3 regions of the Neobacillus sp. BF23-41 genome follow, and region 1 is predicted to be linked to each of the others. Evidence: riboswitches for the same ligand, from Rfam matches in the RefSeq annotation. Region 1 holds a riboswitch; each other region holds the start of a gene.

Region 1 (4,290 bases):
CCAACAATTGACACCTTCGCTAATTTATTTTCCGCATCAATCTGCTCATATGCAAGCACCGCTTTATTGTCTTCTAATACCTTTAATGTTTCTAATAAATCATTAGTATGGATAGAGAAAGACAAATTAGCCGTATCGCCCTCTGTAGTACTTTGAATAATAATGTCAACATTCAGGTGATTTTCCGCTAGTGTTGAAAAGATAGTAGATAGACTTGTTAATGAATTCGCCAATCCTAATACTGTTACTTTTGTTATTTCGTCTTCAAATGCGACACCGCGGACTACTAAATTTTGTTCCATTGCTGCTTCCTCCTCAATAACTGTTCCTTCTACTCTCTCCATGCTCGAGCGAACCTCAAGCCGAACCTGATAGTTTTTAGCAAATTCTACTGCTCTTGGATGGAGCACGCCAGCACCTAAATTAGCTAACTCTAGCATTTCATCGTACGATACAGATAATAATTTGCGAGCATTCTTGATATATCTTGGATCCGTGGTGAAAACCCCAGTAACATCGGTATAAATATCACATTTATCTGCCTTTAAGGCTGCCGCTAATGCCACAGCTGTCGTATCAGAACCACCACGACCGAGCGTCGTAATTGCGCCTTCTTCCGTGATTCCTTGGAATCCTGCCACAATGACAACCTTACCCGTTGCGAGCTCCGTTTCAATTGCAGACGTTTTAATATTCGAAATGCGGGCATTTCCATGGACAGGTTCTGTGATGATTCCTGCCTGCCAGCCTGTATAAGAAACGGCATCAAGCCCTTGCTGATTTAAGGCCATTGACAATAACGCAATGGTTACCTGTTCTCCTGTTGATAACAGCATGTCCATTTCCCGCTTATTTGGCTGTGCGGAAATTTCTTTTGCTAATCCGACAAGTGTATCCGTTGATTTTCCCATCGCAGAAACAACAACGACTACATTGTTGCCACGGTCTGTCTCTTCTTTTACACAGGATGCTACATTTAGTATTCTTTCTACATTAGCAACGGAGGTTCCCCCGAATTTTTGTACAATAATCCCCATGATTGTTTTCTCCTTCTTTCTAGTAAATACGTGTAAATTTTTCCAAATAAAAAAGCAATGAGAAGGGCCTCTCATTGCTTTAGAACACGAAAAAATATTCTCGCACCTACAATGTAAGATAGCTCTCCAAGACATTCGTCCTGACAATCCGGCATTTATTCAATACAGGACCAGCAAAGAAAGAAATGAGACTTTCTTTACTTCGGCGAACATTCCCTTTCATGATCCGTCTTAGAAGCTCATCCTTCTCAGAACCATTACTCTTGAAGCTCGCACCTCTACCTTCACTTTAATACGTAAAAGTGATAGTAAATTAAATTTTCACTTATTATAGCATGTTCTATTTTTTCTTACAATCACTAGGATTGAAGTTTTTTAATTAATTCTTCGGCTACATTCATAGGAATTCCGATATTTGTAAATTCCTCCATACTAGCCTCTTTCATTTTTTTCACGGAGCCAAATTGTTTAAGCAATAGCCTTTTCCGTTTCTCACCGATTCCTGGAATATCGTCGAGCAAGGATTGAAAGGCACTTTTTCCACGAAGCTGACGATGAAACGTAATGGCAAAGCGATGGACCTCATCTTGAATTCTTTGCAGTAAATAAAACTCCTGGCTGTTTCTGCCTAAGGGAACTATTCCCAAAGGATTGCCGTATAGCAATTGGGAAGTTTTGTGTTTATCATCTTTGACGAGTCCCGATAGAGGAATATCCAGTCCTAACTCATTTTCCAATACATCTCTTACGGCTTCAACATGTCCTTTACCACCATCGATGATGATTAAATCAGGGAGGGGAAGTTCCTCTTTTAAGGCGCGTGAATACCTTCTTCTTGTTACTTCTCGCATGGATTCATAATCATCAGGTCCTTGAACGGTTTTGATCTTATATTTCCGGTATTCCCGATGATTTGCCTTTCCATCAATGAAAACGACCATGGCTGAAACTGGGTCTGTTCCTTGGATGTTGGAGTTATCGAATGCTTCGATTCGGTGCGGCGTATAAATTCCCAGTAATTCTCCCAAGTTCTCGACAGCCTTAATGGTGCGGTCTTCATCCTTCTCGATCAAAGAAAACTTTTCATTTAAGGCTATTTTTGCATTTTTGATCGCCAATTGGACAATATCCTTTTTCTGCCCCCGTTGTGGCTGGAGCACTTTTACTTCAAGTAGTTGTTCCGCCAGACTCAAATCGACTTCATCTTGAATCAGAATTTCCTTCGGCTTGAAGTGATTAGCTTTCGAATAAAATTGTCCGAGGAAAGTTAGTATTTCTTCCTCGGGCTCATTATAGAAGGGGAACATGGAGACGTCCCGCTCAATTAGTTTCCCTTGGCGGACAAAAAAGACTTGCACACACATCCAGCCTTTATCGACGGCATAACCAAATACATCACGGTCCGTAAAATCGTTCATGGTAATTTTCTGTTTTTCCATGATGGTTTCGATATGAATGATTTTATCACGGAACTCTTTCGCTCGTTCGAAGTCCAACTCTTCAGCAGCAGCTGACATTTTTGCCTGAAGCTCTTTTTTTATTTCCTTATAACCCCCATTCAAAAAGCGGGTAATTTCATCCGTCATTTGTTTATACTGTTGTTCCTGAATTTCATTGACACATGGTGCCAGGCACTGCCCTAAATGGTAGTACAAGCAGACCCGGTCAGGCAGGGTTGAGCATTTTCGCAGAGGATATATTCGGTCAAGAAGCTTTTTGGTTTCATTGGCAGCCGTCGCATTTGGGTACGGACCAAAGTATTTACCTTTGTCCTTTTTTACTTTTCTTGTAATGATGAGTTTCGGATGCTTTTCAGCTGTCAGCTTAATGAATGGATAGGTTTTATCATCCTTCAGCATGATATTGTATTTCGGATCGTATTTTTTAATTAGGTTGAGTTCAAGTAGAAGTGCTTCAATATTTGAAGAGGTTACAATATATTCAAAGTCCTCAATCTCATTGACTAGTCTAAGCGTCTTTCCATCGTGTGACCCAGTGAAATAAGAACGTACACGATTCTTTAATACTTTTGCCTTCCCCACATAAATAATCGTACCCTGACGGTCTTTCATTAAGTAGCAGCCCGGTTGATCCGGCAACAGCGTCAGTTTTTGCTTGATTATTTCATTCATTCCGGCCACTCCACTCTCGTCTATATATATAGTGTCTGTTAAAATTTTAAAGGAAAAGGCTCATAAATGAAAGTGGTAGTCATTTGCAAAAAAGAAAAACCTTAGCTGGATTGGCTCCGGCTAAGGTTTTGTCTTTCTATACTTACACGTGTTTTTCTAAAACACTTGCTAATGCATCTTTTGGTTGGAAGCCGACTACTTTGTCTACCACTTCGCCATTTTTCATTACTAATAATGTTGGAATGCTCATAACACCGAAATTTGCTGCAGTTTGCGGGTTATCATCCACATCAAGTTTAGTGATTTTAACTTTTTCGCCCATTTCTAAGTCAAGTTCTTCAAGAACTGGAGCTATCATTTTACAAGGTCCGCACCATGGTGCCCAAAAATCTACGAGAACAAGGCCTGAACCTGTTTCAGCAGAAAAGTTTTGATCTGTTAAGTGTGAAATTGCCATTTATATTGCCCTCCTAATGATTACTGAATTACTTACCGAAAGTATAACATCGTTTGGAAAATCAAGCTAATAAATTGCTTCATCGATCATTTTCCCCTGATTCACTTCAAATTATCCTTAAAAAAAGCGAGCGGAACCACTTCCGCTCGCCTTAATATTGTCTAGCTACAGCGCCTAGGGGCTCGGGGTCATAAGCCAATCCGTCAAGAAGGTTAAAGTGCAACCTTCTCGCCGGCTCGTCTTATGCCTGTCGCCCCTGGACAAGGCGCTTCCGCTTTTCTTATTATGAGTGTACCTTTAATTTTTTAAACTCTTCAGTTAGTAATGGAACCACTTCAAACAAGTCGCCTACGATTCCGTAATCAGCTACTTTGAAGATATTAGCCTCTGGATCTTTGTTAATGGCCACAATTACTTTTGAGTTAGACATGCCGGCTAAGTGCTGAATTGCGCCAGAAATACCGCAGGCAATGTAAAGGTCTGGTGTCACTACCTTGCCAGTTTGACCAATTTGTAAAGAGTAATCGCAATAGTCGGCATCACAGGCACCACGTGAAGCGCCTACCGCTCCGCCAAGGACATTCGCAAGTTCTTTAAGCGGTTCAAAACCATCCGCACTCTTAACCCCGCGTCCTCCTGAGATAACCACTTTTGCTTCACTTAG
Region 2 (4,290 bases), on a different contig from region 1:
CATGAAAAATTATCATGCGCCTACTTTTTTATCTATAATCTATTAATACATCCTCCAATGGTAAACGTGTTGTATTGAAAGCAGCTGCTGCCGCCTTCCCTAGTGAAATCAACACAATTGGGAAAAGTCGATCGGAGACATTGAACATTTTCACGAATTTATCTTTATCAAAGCCACCCATTGAAACGGTGTCATACCCTCTGTCTTTTGCAATTAGCATCAACTGCATCGATACTAAACCAGCATCAAATGAGGCAATATTTTTCAAGACTTCTTCTGGAGCAAGTGGGTATGTTTTATTTGTACCTTCTATTAATCGATTCATATTAGCTTCGTCCATCAAACCAGCCTCGTATGCACTTCGATAGACTTTTTCCACACTTTTATACATTTCCTTATCGCCTAATACTGCAATAACTGCAGACGCTGTTTCTACTTGCTCTTGATTATTGGCGATTGCTCTTAGTTCCTTTTTCGCCTCCGGATCTTGAATAACATTAAAACGCCATGGTTGAAGATTACTGGAGGATGGTGCTAGTGTCGCTTCTTTTAGCATATCTTTAATTTCTTCTTGTGAAATATTGTATGTTGAATCATATTTTCTGACAGAGTGACGTTCTTTTATCACTTCAGATAAACTTTTTATTAATGTGGTTTGCATGAGAGATTTCCCCCTGTGAATTTTTAACCCAGGAATTTCTAATCGTCTCTTAACCGAACGCTTACGTGATTTAGAAAATGAGGGATTGATTGTCAAAAACGTCATTACTACCTCTCCAAAAAAAGTGGAATATGAACTGACTCCAACTGGTAAAGAACTTGATGAGGTTATTCATGTGCTAATGAAATGGGTAAAAAAACGCAGGAAATCCCTATGATGCTGGGTAACTATCTCACACAAAAAAGGCTTGCTCTATTGTATAGAAGCAAACCTTTTTTGTTTTTATGGACTTGGCCGATGAAACAGCCCCATGACTTCAATTGTTTCGGTAATATTGACAAATGCTGATGGATCAACTTCTGTAATTAAGTTTTTAACTTCATTAAGTTCGTATCTGGAAATTACCGTTATCATCACGTTCCGTTGGTGATTTGAGTAGCCGCCAACCCCATCCATAATTGTCAAGCCACGATACAAATTTGTCAGTAAATGAGCTCTCATTTCTTCGCCCTTATCTGTAATGATCATTAAAGTTAATTTAGCATGATCTGTATAAATTGCATCCACCACTTTACCTGTAACAAAAATGGAAACCAAGGTATAAAGAGCAGAATCCCAATCAAATAAAAATCCACTGATCAAGATGACGACTGCATTCATGCCTGAAAGTAAAACACCAATCGGAAAATCTCTTTTTCTCGCCACAATCATGCCAATAATATCAAATCCCCCGGTCGATCCAGAACAGCGAAAAACTATTCCGACACCTAACCCGGTTAAAGCACCACCGAAAATTGAGGAGAGAATTCTATCATCGGCAATGGCATGAACGGGAATTAAATAAAGGCCAATTGATATAATTATTACAGCAAAGATGGAATTCACGATAAATCTTTTCCCTAACATTTTATAACCAATAATCAATAACGGAAAATTCAGCAGGAAATTTGCCACCCCTGTATTAACAGGCGAGATCATTCCTAAAATCATAGAAATTCCGCTCAATCCACTGCTTAACACTTCATGAGGGATTAAGAAAAGGTTAAAGGCAACCACAACAATTAGAGATCCCGAAATCATTCCAACAATCTGCATGGTAAAAATCCTCCTATGAAAAACAGGCAATTAATTCTATTTAAAAATAATACCGATTCTCTCTGATAAAGTAAATTAAATAATTTATTAAAAAGAAACTCAATTATCTGTTTATTCTAATTGATTGAATAAAGACTTCTCATTTTTGGAATAATATATTATTGACAATTCTATAATAATATTTATACTTTAGTAATATATTAACTTTATATGATAAATCCTCATCAAAACCGATGAGGTAGAGGTCGCGGTTTTTATCAGTAAAGCGGACGAGATGAGAGAGACATCCTTGACTCCGTTTGAAAGGAAAAGCTGCCGAAGTGTGCTTTCATCTCTGAAAAAGCATGCTGGGGCTGTCTCCAAATAGGAACAGAACTGTCACGCTTAAACCTACCAGCTAAGCGTGTTGAGCTATCTTTCGGAAGGTATGATGCGGGGTATTTACAATGCCATCGATACTTCTTCGATGGCATTTTTTTATTCCAAACTCCTTCTCGAAAAAATTAGAAAAAGAGGAGTCAAGACAATGCAAACAGCAAGAGTATCAAAAGAGAGTGAATATACTAGTGACTTAACACTACAACAGGATCCAACCGAATTAAAACGAAGTTTAAAATCACGTCACCTCACAATGATTTCCCTTGGCGGGACGATTGGCACTGGACTTTTTCTAGCTAGCGGTGGCGCTATCCATAGTGCGGGACCCGGCGGGGCAATCATTTCCTACCTTGTTATTGGTATTATGGTTTACTTTTTGATGCAGGGCTTAGCAGAAATGGGTGCCTATATGCCAGTTGCCGGAAGCTTTAGTACGTATGCAACCAAATTTGTCGATCCTTCCCTTGGTTTTGCCCTAGGCTGGAACTATTGGTATAACTGGGCAATTACGATTGCTGCCGAATTAGCTGCTGTAACAATGATTATGAAATTCTGGTTTCCACATACGCCTTCATTCATTTGGAGCGGTATCTTTTTAGTAATTATGTTTCTATTAAACTATCTTTCTGTTAAAGGATTCGGAGAAGCAGAATATTGGTTTTCCTTAATTAAAGTTGTTACAGTTATTATTTTTATCGTTACTGGTACTTTAATGATCTTCGGCATCATGGGTAATGAAGCAATCGGCTTCAAAAACTTCACTGTTGGTGATGCTCCATTCCACGGTGGCTTTATGTCCATGATGGGAATCTTTATGGCTGCAGGCTTCTCCTTCCAAGGAACAGAGCTTTTAGGTGTTGCTGCTGGTGAAACGGAGGATCCAAAGAAAGCTATTCCTCGTGCAGTGAAACAAGTATTCTGGCGTATTTTATTATTCTATGTATTGGCTATACTAGTAATCGGACTGCTTATTCCATATACAAACGGGAATTTAGCAAATGGGGATATAACCGTTAGTCCATTTACGCTGGTTTTTCAAAAGGCAGGCATCGCTTTCGCCGCTTCAATCATGAATGCTGTTATTCTTACAGCTGTATTATCGGCAGGAAATTCAGGAATGTATGCATCCACTCGGATGCTTTGGGATTTAGCCCGTCAAGGCAAAGCACCGAAATTCCTTGGTAAATTAAACAAAAAAGGTGTTCCAGTCAATGCCTTAATTGCAACAACCTTAGTGGGAACACTCGCATTTCTTGCTTCCTTCTTTGGGGATGGAACGGTTTATGTATGGTTGTTAAACGCTTCTGGTATGTCCGGCTTTATCGCATGGCTCGGTATTGCAGTATGTCATTATCGATTCCGTAAAGCATTTGTCGCCCAAGGTAAGGACCTTAGCTTGTTACCATATAAATCAAAATTCTTCCCTTTTGGTCCGCTCTTCGCGTTTGCCGTTTGCGGGTTTGTTGTTTTAGGACAAAATTATTCCGCATTCACGGGTGACCAAATCGATTGGAATGGTGTTTTAGTTTCATATATCGGACTGCCATTATTCCTTATTGTATGGCTAGGGTATAAATTTACAAAGAAAACTAAGTTTATCCCTTTAGAAAAGTGTGATTTAAGAAATTAGTTTGTTTAAAAATAGCACGCGAAAATTTTCGCGTGCTATTTTCTTAATCCAATAAAAAAACAGACTCAATTGAAGAGCCTGTTTTTAATTATTACGCTTTCTTTTCCTCAGATGACCAAATGTATAAGTCTTCAATAGAGCAATTTAATTCTCTTGAAATTGTCATCGCAGTATTTAAGTTCATCACTTTTTTGGACAAGTAGTCGTTGAGCTGAGTTTGAGGAATACTTGTATTCCGTTCCAAGCTTTCCAGGTCCATGCCGTTTTTTGATAATAAATCTTTGAGGTTACTTTTTTTTGCTTTATAATTTGTCAAAATGACACCTCACTTTTTTAAAAGCATAACACATTAAGTTCTTAATTGAAAGGAAGAAGGGTTTCCCCCCTTTCCATCTTGGCTTATGATATACTTAATTAGGAATAGGTAAAGGAGTGTGAAACATGAAAAGCTCAAACAATCTGTACAAAAATGGACAGTCAGTTAACATTAAAGAAACTGGCGAGGTCGTCACAATTTTAAAATCAC
Region 3 (4,290 bases), on a different contig from region 1:
CCATCCTAGATAGAATAAAATTACCAACAGGTTAAAAAATAAGGTGTCAGGCACCATGTGAAATCTTCACATGGTGCCTGACACCATTTTTTTGTTTTAAATTTCAATAATAATAGGGAGGATCATTGGCTTTCTCTTTGTTTGGGTGAATACATATTGTCCGACTGATTTTTTTATGTTTTGTTTGATTACATTCCATTGCCGGATATTCTCACTTTGCAGGTCATTAATGGTTTTCTTAGCAAGGCGGTTAATCTCTTTTAGAAGTTCATCCGAATTTCTTGCGTACACGAAACCACGTGTAATGGTGTCCGGTCCGGATATAATCCTTCGGTCACCTTTATTAATGGTTATCACAATTACGAGCATGCCATCCTCAGAAAGCTGTTTACGGTCTCGTAACACAATGTCCCCGACATCGCCAACGCCCATCCCGTCCACATAGGTATCTCCTGCTGGAATCGACCGAGTCTGACGGGCCACCTGGTTTTCAACATCGACGACATCACCATTTTTGATAATGAAGGTATTTCCCTTCTCAACTCCAACGGACTCGGCTAACAACCGGTGGTGATGCAGCATTCGATATTCACCGTGAATCGGAATGAAATAGGTCGGCTTCATTAAGGTAAGCATCAGTTTTAAATCTTCCTGATAGCCATGACCGGACACATGCATACCCGTTGAACTTCCGGATCCATAGATAACTTTGGCGCCCAGTTGAAATAAATTGTCAATGATCCGAGAAACGTCCTTTTCATTTCCCGGTATTGGAGATGCTGCTAAAATAACCGTGTCTCCAGGATAAACGGCTACATCGCGGAAATTTCCGCTAGCGAGACGAGCAAGGGCAGCCATTTGCTCCCCTTGACTACCCGTACAAAGGATGACCACCTTTTCAGGAGAAAGTCGATCAACTTCGCGTGGTTCAATGATCATCCCATCAGGAATGGTTAAATAACCACGCTCAATCGCAACTGAGACCACATTTACCATACTCCGGCCAAGGAGCGCGATCTTTCGATTAGCCTTTATCGCCGCGGCAACCACTTGTTGAACACGATTCACATTCGATGCAAAAGTGGAGATAAAGATTTTCCCGTCAGCTTTCATAAAGGCCTCATCCAAATTGTCACCAATCATTTGCTCAGACGGTGTTAGTCCCTTACGCTCAGCATTGGTACTTTCAGATAATAAAACTAACACACCTTGCTGACCAATATCGGCCATTTTATGAATATCTGAATGTTGATTATTCACAGGTGTTAAGTCGAATTTGAAGTCACCGGTATGAACGACATTACCTTCAGGTGTATGAAAGACAATACCGAGACAATCAGGAATACTATGGCTTACCCTGAAAAAGGATACAGTGGTTTCACCAAACTCAAGTTTTGAATTAGAATCAATCGTCATGAGCTTCGTGTTTCCGTGAAGTCGATGCTCGTCAATTTTTAATTCAATTAGCCCAAGTGTAAAATGGGTAGCGTAGATAGGGATATTCAATTTTCGTAAGATATAAGGAATACCGCCAATATGATCTTCGTGCCCATGGGTCACAATTAGAGCACGGATCTTCTCGTGATTTTCTTCCAAGTAAGTAATATCGGGGATAATCAAATCAATTCCTAACAAACTTTCATCTGGAAATTTACCGCCGCAGTCAACGATAAAGATATCTTCAGCGTATTGAACCACATACATATTTTTACCGATTTCATTGATGCCGCCTAAAGAGAAAATGGATAATGTACTATCATTCGTTCGCAAAGTAAAATCCTCCTTAACCCAAGTAAATAAGAATAGTATGCCCCTTTGGATTTACTTTATCGGAAGGAGAGAGGTAAATCTTTTGTCGACCACCAAAAAAAACTGCCACAAACCCTGTTTTATTGAGGTTTGTGGCAGCTTGTTTTTATCGGTGGATTAATTATATTAATACTTTAACATTGCTCGCTGGTAGAACACCTTGTAGTGCTCTTTGCTCTTCGGTGGTTAATGGGAGCAATGGCAGGCGAAGACCTCCAACGTTCACTCCATTCATATTCAATGCGGCTTTTACCGGTGCTGGGTTTGGTGCCGCAAATAATGCTTTCATAATCGGGAGAAGACGGCGATGGGCACTAGCTGCATCTTGGACATTCCCATTTTTAAAATGATTAATCATTTCTTGTATTTCATTACCAATGACATGGGAAGCAACGGAAACCACTCCAGCTCCACCAATGGCTAAAACCGGCAATGCTAAGCCATCATCACCACTATAAAGGGTAAAATCACTTGGTGCTTGGCTAATAATTTCAGCCATAGCATCTAAGTTACCGCTTGCTTCTTTTAAGGCGACAATATTTGGAATCTGTGAAAGTCGAACAATGGTCTCTACCGACAGGTTGACCACACTTCGGCCGGGGATATTATAAAGCATAATCGGTAATGGTGTAGATTCAGCAATCGCTTTGAAGTGCTGATACATGCCCTCTTCGGATGGTTTGTTGTAATAAGGAGCAACAAGCATAATCCCATCGACTCCTGTTTCTTCAGCCAGCTTTGTTAAGCTGATGGAAGCTCTCGTGTTATTGGAGCCCGTTCCAGCGATAACCGGAACTCTTCCATTGACAGCGTCGACAACAAATTTAAATAAAGCGACTTTTTCTTCCGTTGTTAATGTAGGAGATTCTCCGGTTGTACCAGCAACTACGATTCCATCAGTACCATTTTCAATTAAATAATCAACAAGTGTTCTAGTCGCGTTAAAATCTATTTCACCATTTTGATCAAATGGTGTAACCATAGCGGTTAAAACTTGGCCAAAATTCATCATTTCTCACCCTTTAATTAAAATTTTTTTAAAATTTAGAGGTGGGTAAGGCCATTCATAATTTAACGCAAAAAAGCAACAACGAGGGTTCGCTGTTGCAGTAGAAACATAAAAAAAATAAGTTCCCGTGCGTAAGATAGCCCTCCATATAGTTTCCTATATGACAGTTCTGTATTTTTTCAATAGCAGAACCAGCTTCAAGACCAATGAGATTCATTGAAGCTTCGGCAAATTCCCCTTTTCACAATCATCATTGGACCTCATTATCCTCCTATTGTGTACTCATGGTCTTTGCGCCTCTATCCTCACTTCAAAAAACGTGAAGTAAGAAAATATATAATTGATAGTAAATATATCAGAATATTCCCTTTGGTTCAAGGGCAATTAGAACTTTATTTTAAAATTCACACTATATTTCTGCCGTTTCTAAACTCAGTTTATCCTTTTCAACTTCTAAGGCAGATACAATATAAGCAAACCCGTTCATAACAAAATAAATAACATTAGATTGGACCCGTTCCTTTTCTCCCAAATAAGTATTTATGATAATACTGAAGGAAAAAAAGACAACAAATGATAATGCAATTTTATTAAAAATTATCATGTCTACCGACCCCTTTAATTAGGATTCTTATGTTTATCATATTTGCTATAAACCGGTTTTATGCGTGCCTTCGATTGGCCGGTTACCTGAAGTCAATTAGGGTCGGGGGTTGGTCCAGTCATAATCGTCCTTCCTGAACGCTCTTTCTTGCCGTGTAAAAAATAGTAAAGAATTGAGGTTGCCAGAGCGACAATACCTAAGATGACATACAGGTTGCTAAAGCCGGTTAATGGAATAATAAATCCAAGGATATATGGACCGAATCCAAGTCCTGCATCAAGAAAGATAAAGAAAGTCGATGTCGCCAAACCCATCCGATGGGGAGGCGTTAACTTAACGGCCACTGCCTGGGTGCTTGACTGCATGTTACCGAAACCAAGGCCAATTAGAACACCTGCTAGCAATAAAGTGATGCTGATACTAGCTGAACTTAACAGAAACAAGCCGACTGCTAAGAGGAAAAAGCCCGGATACATAATAAAGTTTGCACCCTTCAGGTCCATTAAGCGGCCTGTGATCGGGCGTGATATCAATACTGCGATAGAATAGACTAGGAAGAAGAAACTCGCCGTACTAACTAAGTCAATTTCGATCGCATAAAAGTTAATAAAAGAAAGAACGCTGGAATAACAAAAAGCTACTACCAGTGTAATGACAGCGATGGGCAGTGCCTTTGGCTCAATATAGTTGGAAAGCTTAAATCCTTTTACTTCAGATGTTTTTACAGATACAACTAATGGAGGCACATCAACAAAGAATGCTGTGATTAAACTGATTACCCCTAAAGCAAGAGAGAAGATAAAAATCATTTGGAAATCTGTATGTTGGGTCATATAGAGTCCGATGAATGGCCCGATAGCAGTAGCGA

The links. A riboswitch is a leader RNA that binds a small molecule or an ion and turns the genes downstream of it on or off. The one in region 1 is predicted to bind lysine.
Region 2: it holds a riboswitch for lysine, as region 1 does, so the genes downstream of both, AB7942_RS19025 (amino acid permease) here and AB7942_RS11605 (aspartate kinase) in region 1, are expected to answer to the same signal.
Region 3: it holds a riboswitch for lysine, as region 1 does, so the genes downstream of both, dapA (4-hydroxy-tetrahydrodipicolinate synthase) here and AB7942_RS11605 (aspartate kinase) in region 1, are expected to answer to the same signal.

Annotation. Positions count from the first base shown of each region.
Region 1 is NZ_JBGBPR010000006.1:22,202-26,491, forward strand. Features, by position in the region: gene AB7942_RS11605 (aspartate kinase) at 1-1,037, opposite strand, end outside; lysine riboswitch at 1,149-1,326, opposite strand; gene uvrC (excinuclease ABC subunit UvrC) at 1,397-3,169, opposite strand; gene trxA (thioredoxin) at 3,312-3,626, opposite strand; gene AB7942_RS11620 (electron transfer flavoprotein subunit alpha/FixB family protein) at 3,910-4,290, opposite strand, start outside.
Region 2 is NZ_JBGBPR010000013.1:34,234-38,523, forward strand. Features, by position in the region: gene AB7942_RS19010 (nitroreductase family protein) at 29-661, opposite strand; gene AB7942_RS19015 (winged helix-turn-helix transcriptional regulator) at 696-878, shown strand; gene AB7942_RS19020 (YitT family protein) at 944-1,756, opposite strand; lysine riboswitch at 1,988-2,178, shown strand; gene AB7942_RS19025 (amino acid permease) at 2,283-3,764, shown strand; gene AB7942_RS19030 (helix-turn-helix domain-containing protein) at 3,856-4,080, opposite strand; gene AB7942_RS19035 (hypothetical protein) at 4,206-4,290, shown strand, end outside.
Region 3 is NZ_JBGBPR010000010.1:188,256-192,545, reverse strand. Features, by position in the region: gene AB7942_RS16810 (response regulator) at 1-35, shown strand, start outside; gene AB7942_RS16805 (ribonuclease J) at 97-1,704, opposite strand; gene dapA (4-hydroxy-tetrahydrodipicolinate synthase) at 1,931-2,818, opposite strand; lysine riboswitch at 2,948-3,128, opposite strand; gene AB7942_RS16795 (hypothetical protein) at 3,228-3,422, opposite strand; gene AB7942_RS16790 (MFS transporter) at 3,515-4,290, opposite strand, start outside.